3 regions of the Alteromonas sp. KUL150 genome follow, and region 3 is predicted to be linked to each of the others. Evidence: predicted binding sites of a transcription regulator. Region 3 holds the regulator's gene; each other region holds the start of a gene.
The links. The regulator sigma-54, encoded in region 3, starts transcription at its own class of promoters, with help from an activator protein. The targets are predictions, from matches to a motif close to GTTGGCACGNNNNTNGNNT.
Positions count from the first base shown of each region.

Region 1: the regulator sigma-54 is predicted to act here: its motif matches at 1,105-1,123, upstream of xdp1 (exosortase-dependent surface protein XDP1).
Region 2: the regulator sigma-54 is predicted to act here: its motif matches at 1,854-1,872, upstream of GVO62_RS17835 (DUF2884 family protein).

Region 1 covers NZ_BLIJ01000070.1:1,315-4,411, forward strand. The annotation lists gene xdp1 (exosortase-dependent surface protein XDP1) at 62-1,000, shown strand; gene xdp1 (exosortase-dependent surface protein XDP1) at 1,163-2,128, shown strand; gene prsT (XrtA/PEP-CTERM system TPR-repeat protein PrsT) at 2,189-3,097, shown strand, end outside.
Region 2 covers NZ_BLIJ01000076.1:38,233-41,329, reverse strand. The annotation lists gene GVO62_RS17845 (mechanosensitive ion channel family protein) at 1-1,321, shown strand, start outside; gene GVO62_RS17840 (hypothetical protein) at 1,452-1,643, opposite strand; gene GVO62_RS17835 (DUF2884 family protein) at 1,980-2,792, shown strand.
Region 3 covers NZ_BLIJ01000033.1:58,619-61,715, forward strand. The annotation lists gene rapZ (RNase adapter RapZ) at 1-200, opposite strand, end outside; gene ptsN (PTS IIA-like nitrogen regulatory protein PtsN) at 289-732, opposite strand; gene hpf (ribosome hibernation promoting factor) at 746-1,033, opposite strand; gene GVO62_RS07430 (RNA polymerase factor sigma-54) at 1,064-2,545, opposite strand; gene lptB (LPS export ABC transporter ATP-binding protein) at 2,619-3,097, opposite strand, start outside.

The sequences.
Region 1 (3,097 bases), on a different contig from region 3:
GTGCAACGCTATCTTAGTATGTACTAGAAGCGAAAAGCGCTTCTTTTATAGGAAAGCAATTATGCTATTACTTCCAAAACACTTTTCTTTGAAGTCTGTATTACTAGTCTCCACGGCTTTGCTATCCACGTTAAGTGCTAATTCAGCATATGCCACCTACTATTATACCAAGCAGAGTTATTCACATTGCGGTTCGTCAAGTCAAACATCAGAACAAAGCAAAGTATGCAATTCACCGTTAGGTGAATACAATTATGACTTGGTAGATAACAAAGTAACTCAGAACTCTCCAACAGATAATGCCATTGTTCAAATAGACGGACTAAATATAGACATGTCTGCCTTTTCTGATACGCAGGGAATTACTGGAGAAACCGTAGTCGGCGCGAAGCTAGAGAAAATATCTGATAAATGGGCTTATGGTGTTACTAATAATGATGAATCAAATTACCGTGGCAGTGCAGACCATGCCATTGATAATCTAAACTACTTTTCCAGCGGTAGCGATAACTCGGACTACTACAGATTCACAAACGTAGAACGGGATTATGATTTTGTGTTGCTATCGTTCGATTCTGCGGTAACGCTTACCGGCGCTAGCTTTTCTTGGCTATACAATAGTAACGACAGTCAAGTCTCTGTAGCAGCGCTTGGCAATACGGCGAAATTAACTTCTGGCGTTAACACGTGGAGTGATATAGTTGCAGATGCACTAACTTCAGCATCGTTTGACATAGAAAATTGTGAATATTTAGATCACCGCGCTGACTTTACGTTCACTGAGTCGGCCCAATATTGGTTGGTGGGAGCGTACAACACTGTATTTGGTGAAACCGACGGAAGAATAGGTAACGACGCGTTCAAACTTGCCAATATTGGTTTCTCTGTCACAGAAACAATGGGTACACCGGATACAACCGAAGTGTCTGAGCCTGGAACTATCGGCCTACTAATGACTTGCTCTCTATTCGTCATGTGGCGCCGTAAAAAATCCATTTAAGAAAATTAGACTTTAGATCAATGACAGGTGGTCCAACCTGTCAGTTTTTTTTACTCAAACCAATCAAACCCACAAAAAAGAACAATAAAATTATACACCTAGAAAGTGGCACATTAAATGCATTAGACATGGAAATATTTTCATAGTCGTTGTGGTCCAAAAATGAAATTGAAGCAATTTTTAAGTATTCCTCTTTTATTCCTTCCGTTTAGTACAAGCATTTATGCTAGCGACAGAGCATTAGATGAAGCAATTTACACGCTTGTTGACGGTGTTGGAAGTACCCGTACTACCAATATCTTTTCGGGTACCGATGCTTCTCAAGGTATTATGATTGACGGCATTAACGTAAAAGTTTCTGTTTCTGCATGGAGTGACACAGGAAGTAAGGCACTGACCTATGACTTCAACACCAATACATGGGATGAAGGTACAGAAGATGAGTCTGTGAAAGAAGCGACTCTGGTCGATTACACAAACTGCAGCATCAATAGCTATGGAAATTGTATATCTGGCACACGAGCATACGGTTACGGTATGACGAACCAAGATCAAGTTTGGTATAATAATAGTAATGGAAATTATGTGCCTTGGGGAGACAGCCATTCTGTTGACAACTTCAATGATCATGGTTCAAGAGACTTTGACATGATCCTACTTTCGTTTGACCAAGAAGTGGTCTTAACTGGCGGAACTTTTTCTGCAAATTACCATGATGGCGGCGAAGAGAACGATGTCACTGTTGCAGGTCTCGATTATAATAGCGCTAACGCTTTGTTTACCGGCACTAGTGACTTTACGTGGTCAGATGTAAGTGACACTGTAATTACTGGCGCACTTGGCCATTTTGACATTAGCGAAACAAAAAATTCAGAGAACTATTACGAATCTTCATTCACAAAGAATCTAACCGCCGCTAAGTATTGGCTTGTTGGCGCCTACAATACCGTATTCGACCAGAGCGCGAGCGGTTCTATCAATAACGTAGGTTTTAAACTTTCTTCACTTACCGTTGGGTTAGAAAATGAAACGACTCTACCTCCAACTGAAGTCAGCGAGCCAGGTGCTCTAGCACTGATGAGTCTAGGTTTGGGGCTTGTGCTTTACAGACGTAAGCGTCGCGTATAATTGTTTAAAAACGCGTAAAAAGCACGTATCTTTAAAAGGTGGCTCAGGCCACCTTTTTTTATGCTATTTTTCAGCCATCAGCTTGGCTATGTATCGAAGGTTTATATGGATTTCTTTAATAATAAAAAGGGCATCGTGAAACGCACACTCGTTTCCGCAGTTGCCTCATCATTAATCGCTTTTAACAGTTTCGCTACCACCTCAGAGGACTATGAAAAAGCGCTTACTGCGTTTAATCAAAACGAGTACGACGAAGCCTATATCCACCTAAAAAATAGCTTACAGAAAGACCCTGAAAACCTAGCTGCAAAAATCCTCATGGGCGAAATACTGCTTATTAATGGCTATCTTACTGCGGCCGAGATGGAGTTTGTAGAAGCGCTGGAAATGGGTGCCGATATTAATCTTCTGGCAGAGCCTCTCGGCAACACTTGGTTGTTTTTGAACAGATATCAGGAGATTGTCGACTTTGCTGATTTAACCAAGCTGTCGGGTGAAGCAGAGCGCGAGTGGTTAATGATTCGTGCAACTGCGTGCACTAGACTGGAAGATGAGCAATGCGCCCTACGGGACTACAACACTATAGTCTCACGCACACCTAACTTCGTGCCAGCTATAAACGGCCTAGCCTCTATTGCCCTTCAAAATGAAGACTTAGCAAAAGCGAATTCTCTTATCGATAAAGCCATGTCTTTAGAACCAGAAAACGCAATCACATGGCGATTGAAGGGCCAGCTTGCTTACCGACAAGGTGATACCGTCGCAGCAACCGCGCATTTACAAAAAGCACTAACGTTTAACCGCGATGACCCTATAGCCCTGCGTAACCTAGTGGACTTGTATTTAGAAGCGAAAGACTATGATACGGCTAAGCTTTTCGTGGATGAAATTATTGAAGACACGCCTAACGATCCGCTAGCCATATTACTCAACAGCTGGCTACAAAGTAGAGACAACCAGCAAGCTATT
Region 2 (3,097 bases), on a different contig from region 3:
AAACGACGTTTTCCCAAATTTAACAACAGAGGACCCTCTATATAGCGTGATAGCGCTTGGGTCTATTCTGATTATCGCAGCGCTTATTTATGTTATCGCGCGATTGTTGGTGCGCCCTCAAATCGCTAATTGGGTATATAAATCGAATAACAGGTGGGATAACGCACTTCAAGAGCACGGCTTTTTTAGGCGTTTAATGCATCTTTTCCCTGCGCTGTTTATTTACGTCACCACACCGGTTTTAATAGATGGCGAAGCCGTCATGCATGGCATGGTTATTAAAAGTGCCCAGCTTTATATGTTGTACAGCGGTTTACTGGCCCTCTACGCAATGCTGAGTACCGTAGAAGACGTTTACAATGCGTCGGCCTTTTCACGCAGAGCGCCCATTACAGGGTTCATTCAGGTTACAAAGCTAGCTTTCGCTATTATCACCATACTTCTTAGTATTTCGTTGATTGTAGATAGAAGCCCTCTGCTTATTGTGTCTGGTCTAACCGCCATTGCTGCGGTATTGCTATTAATTTTCAGAGACACGATTTTGGGCTTTGTTGCCGGCATTCAAATTGCGGCCAACCGTATGTTCAATACCGGCGATTGGATTGCGATGCCCAAGTATGAAGTAGATGGTGAAATTCTTGAGATAGGGTTAACGAACGTTAAGGTACAAAACTGGGATAAAACTATTTCGACATTGCCTACCTATAGTCTTACTACAGAGGCAGTGAAGAACTGGCGTGGAATGCAGGAATCGGGTGGGCGCAGGATTAAGCGTGCCATTTTTATCGATGTGCATTCAATCAAGCTCTGCGACAACGATATGTTGGAGCGTTTTTCAAAGATTCGCTATATCAACGAATACATTGATAAAAAGAAAAACGAACTGCGTGCTTATCACAGAGATTACTCTATTGATGAGTCTGACTTACTAAATAGCCGTCGCCTGACGAACATTGGCACCTTTAGGGCTTATCTGGAAGCTTACTTACGCAAGCATCCTAATATTAATCAAGAGCTAACCTTGATGGTTAGACAATTACCCCCGAATGAACTTGGCCTTCCCCTAGAAATTTATTGCTTTAGCGCAGAAAAGGAATGGGTGAAGTATGAAAAAGTACAGGCTGATATTTTTGACCACGTAATGGCGATGCTTGACCTATTCGACCTGCGTGCTTATCAAAGAGACGGACATCTCTCACTTTTGGCAAGCCGTGAACAGAGTGTATACAAGCATGATACGAAAGAACACGAAGAGCGTAATGCTCGCGACAGTCAAAACGATGAGGGAAGCTACGATTCCCCTCGTAATGAAGGTCAATAGCGCAATTCATTCTCAAAGTAAGCGCATAGCCAGAAGCTAGCAGAGCAAAACACTGAGGCTTGAGCACCTAAGCCAAATAATACGCGAAAAAAACCGGCACAAATGCCGGTTTTTTTATAACGCTTAATGTTTACGCCAAGGCATAGGCCATCAGTAAGCACAGTACTAAACCTGTAACGCCAAAAAAACCGTACTCGATTTTTTCCTGCATACCTTCAGCACCTGCTTTAGCAGTCATTAAGCCCATAACGATGCTGCTTAGCCCTAGCGTAAAGGCAATTAGCGCAACACCAAACATAATTGCATTAATCCAATCAGCCATTGTGATAACCCCTTAAAATAATTGGCGGTATTATGCACCAATAATTCAGTTTTGAACATGCTGGATTGGTTTTAATACACTACCGTGAACCAAAAATTGATCTTAGTCAAAATTGCTAACTTATTAATATATTCACCAAATAGTTAGTAAACACAAAGCTAGCCAATGCTTCAACAACAAATAAAGCAATGAAAAATAAAGAAATTTAATCTTGGCAAGGGCATTGCTCTATTCAGTGCAAAGAACATCATTTTGTAGCTTTAGTAAATCAGTGACAGAGCAAGGCTACGTTTTGTACAAATACAATCTTGTCACGAGTGAATTAAGGAATAACCAATGTCTAAGAAACTATTACTTTCAGTTGCCGTTACCAGCGCTTTAATCAGTGGACACGCCTTTGCTCATGACAAGAGCTTTCAAACCAATAATTGTGACATGGAACTTGATGGTCACATTCAGTACTACCAAGGCAACCTAACCGTAACCATGGACAATGGTTCGGTGATGGAAATTGACGCGAAGCGCAATCTAAAGATCAATGGTGAACCTGTCTCACTTGACCGTGAGCAACAGAAATGGGTTAGCGATTATTACAATAACATAGATACCGCAATTCCTATGACGCTTACCATTGCGAGTGAAGGATTGAAAATTGCTAACGTCGCCGTAACTGAAGTATTTACTGAGTTGTTAGGTGGTGACCAGATGGGCGATGATTTTCGCGAGTTGTTTGACTCACTCGATGCGAAATTGCAAACCTCATTTTATGATGATGCTGGCAATATCCGCATCGATTCAACCAAATTTGAAGAGCCAGGTTGGTTTGACGAAAGCTGGGAACAAGAGTTCGAATCGCAAATTGAGTCTTTAATTAGTGAATCCATGGGTCGAATCTTGATCGCTGTTGGCACTCAAATGCTTTGGGAAGGCGGCGACATGTCTGAATTCGAAGAGAAGATGGAACGCTGGGGTGAAGACCTAGAGTATCGTCTAGAAAGCCAAGCGGCGTCGTTAGAAGAAAAAGGTGATGCCCTGTGCGAAGTACTCAAAAAAGCCGACTATGCTGAAGGCAAAATGCAGGCCTCTATTTCTGGTCTTGATGGGCTCAATTTGCTGGATATCGACCTTCATTCAGAAATGAAAATGTAATCGCTTTATCACTTCATAGCTAAAAGCACCCTGCTGGCTATGTGTCATACGCATAGCCAGCTTTTTATTTAATACCATTAATCTGCATAGATAATTGCCCACTCACAAGGTGCTGGCAAGTTTCCTAGCGAAGCGTGGGAATGCAGGAATAGCTGTTTCCCTTTCAAATTCCCACTAGGCATTGTTCACAACGCTCGCCTTAAAAAAATATCTCATTCCAATAGCACCTTGTATTGCACAGTACCCACCGATTCCCTATAGAATACAAACATAGTTTAAGTAAATTGATGTAACGCGTATTGACA
Region 3 (3,097 bases):
AGGTCATCAGGGTTCTTAGGTAAATTTCTGACATCAATACTCACCGCGACTTGATCGTATTCATCAACAACCGTGTGAGTGAGGGTAGGGAGTAGATTTACCGGAATGTTGTCAACACAGTAATAGCCTAAATCTTCTAGTGCTCGTAGCGCCACAGATTTACCAGAACCCGAACGACCACTGATTATAATCAGCTTCACCTCATTTCTCCCTAATAGACTGGTTTTATCTTGTTTGCGTTATCGATTGAAACGGCTCAATTGCCCAAATACAAACGGGCATTAGAAATTAACATAATGCAGAGAGGATCTCATCGCTCTTTGTAGCGCGGCGTATTGCCTTAATCGTCTCTTTGTCGCTCAGTTTACCGGCAACTGTTGCCAAGGTTTGTAAATGCCCTTCGGTTTGCTCTTCAGGAACCAGTAAAGCAAAAAATATATCTACCGGCTTTTCATCTAAGGCGTCAAAATCTATAGCCGGTGTACAGGTTACGACAATTGCAATTACTTTATCGAGACCCGCTAAACGTCCGTGAGGCAAGGCAATACCGTTACCGATACCCGTGCTTCCCATACGCTCTCGAGACATTAGACTGTTGAGTACCGTCGCCGAGTCGATGTTCTCATTATTTTTGGCGGCAATATCTGCGATTATCTCAAGAATTCGTTTTTTACTATTACACTGAACCGCACATTCAGTGCGGTCCAGACTTACGATGGCTTGTATGTCCATGCTTAATTAACTACTAATGTTTTTTCAGTTTTTCCTTATGCTTGATTACTTGCCGGTCGAGTTTATCAACCATGCTGTCAATCGCCGCATACATGTCGGTGTTTTCTGAGGATGCGAATACTTCTGCGCCACTTAAATGAACAGTCGCTTCGGCTTTTTGATTTAATTTTTCAACGTTCAGGATGACATGCACATTAGAAATGTGATCAAAGTGACGTTCAAGTTTGCTGAACTTCGTATCGACATAATTACGCAAAGAGTCGGTGATTTCGACATGATGACCAGTAAGGTTGATTTGCATATTTCGTCTTCCTTATATTATAGAGCCCGTTTAAATAAGGCTTTTGCGTTGGTTCGACGGCGGGATCGATAACGATTCCCGGTATTTTGCTATTGTCCGCCGAGCGACTTTTATGCCTTGCTCGGCCAACAATGAAGCAATCTTGCTATCACTTAGCGGCTTGCTAACATTTTCAGCGGCCACCAGCTTCTTGATCAATGCTCGAATAGCGGTGGATGAACACTCACCACCAGACTCTGTCGCAACGTGACTTGAAAAGAAGTACTTCAGTTCAAAAATACCACGTGGTGTGTGCATGTATTTTTGCGTCGTCACACGAGAAATAGTCGATTCGTGCATATCTACCATTTCTGCGACATCATTTAACACCATTGGTTTCATCATTTCCGGGCCGTGCTCGAAAAAACCCATCTGCTGCTGCACAATGCAATTCGCAACCTTCATCAGGGTTTCATTGCGTGACTCTAGGCTCTTTATGAACCACTTGGCTTCTTGCATGTGTGAGCGGATGAATTGAGAGTCGCTACTGTTCTTTGCACGACGACTCATCGCAGCGTACTGTTGATTCACGCTTAATTTAGGCAGGCTGTCGGGGTTTAATTCTACCACCCAACGACCATTCTTTTTGGCGACTGAAACATCAGGAATAACATATTCAGGCTCTTTAGTAACTAAAGCACTACCTGGGCGAGGATTCAAGGTTTGTAACAAACGCATAGCCTCACGCAGCTGATCTTCCTTCAGGCGACTCTTACGCATTAACGTGCGATAGTCTTTGCTACTAAGAAGGTCAGAGTACTCTTCGATTAACTGCTTCGCTTCAGCGAGCCACGGCGTATCGTCTGAAAATTGGCGAAGCTGAACCATTAAACACTCTTGAGGTGTCCGTGAACCAGAACCAATGGGGTCGAACATTTGAATACGCTTTAATACGCACTCTACTTCGTCCATCTCTATAGGCTCTTCTAAGTCATCATCGTTTACCGCATCAAGAATTTCTTCAAGAGAGACGGTTAGATAGCCAGATTCATCAATCGAGTCAATAATCGCCGTTGCAATTGCCCGGTCAGTTTCCGAGAAATGGGTCAGGCGCATCTGCCAAGAAAGGTGTTCTTGAATATCGTCAGTAGTTTCGCCTTGGAAAATCTGTTCATCATCACTTGATGGACCTGGCGCTGGCGCTGAAGATGCGGAATAATACTCATCCCACGTACTGTCGATAGGCAACTCGTCAGGGAGATCGTTTTTTTCTAACGCATCTCCGGCTTCCAGGGTGTCGCTTGATGCAGTAGCAGACGCTTCTGATGCTCCATCATCATTATCGAGATTGTTCTTTTCTGATTGAGGCTCGTCATTACCTTCCTCAACTTCTAACAGTGGGTTAGAGTCAAGCGCCTCTTGAATCTCCTGTTGAAGATCAAGAGTAGACAGCTGCAGCAATTTAATAGCCTGCTGAAGCTGAGGTGTCATGGTAAGTTGTTGGCTAAATTTTAGCTGTAAAGATGGTTTCATCTACGTCTTATTTAAATGCTCTAAATTGAATATACCAGAGCGAAATTGAAAAATGACAATTCGGTTACATTAACTATAGCCTGAATTGTTCGCCTAGGTATACATCCCTTACTTTTTGATTACTTAAAACCTGTTCCGCTGTTCCTTGCGCAATAAGCTCGCCATGACTCACAATGTACGCTTTTTCGCAAACATCCAATGTTTCTCGTACGTTATGGTCAGTGATAAGGATACCAATTCCTCTATCACGAAGATGTTGTATTATCTTCTTTATATCATTAACTGATATTGGATCAACACCAGCGAATGGTTCGTCTAATAAAATAAATTGTGGATTTGCCGCTAACGCTCGTGCTATCTCCACCCGGCGTCGCTCACCACCCGACAAACTCATACCCGCACTATTACGTATATGGTTGATATTAAATTCATCAAGTAGTGCGTCAGCTTCTTCTTCTTGCTGGTGTGAATTTAAATCTTTACGAGTTTGCAAAATTGCCATGATATTTTCGTGAACGGTCAACTTTCTAAATATTGATGCCTCTTGTGGAA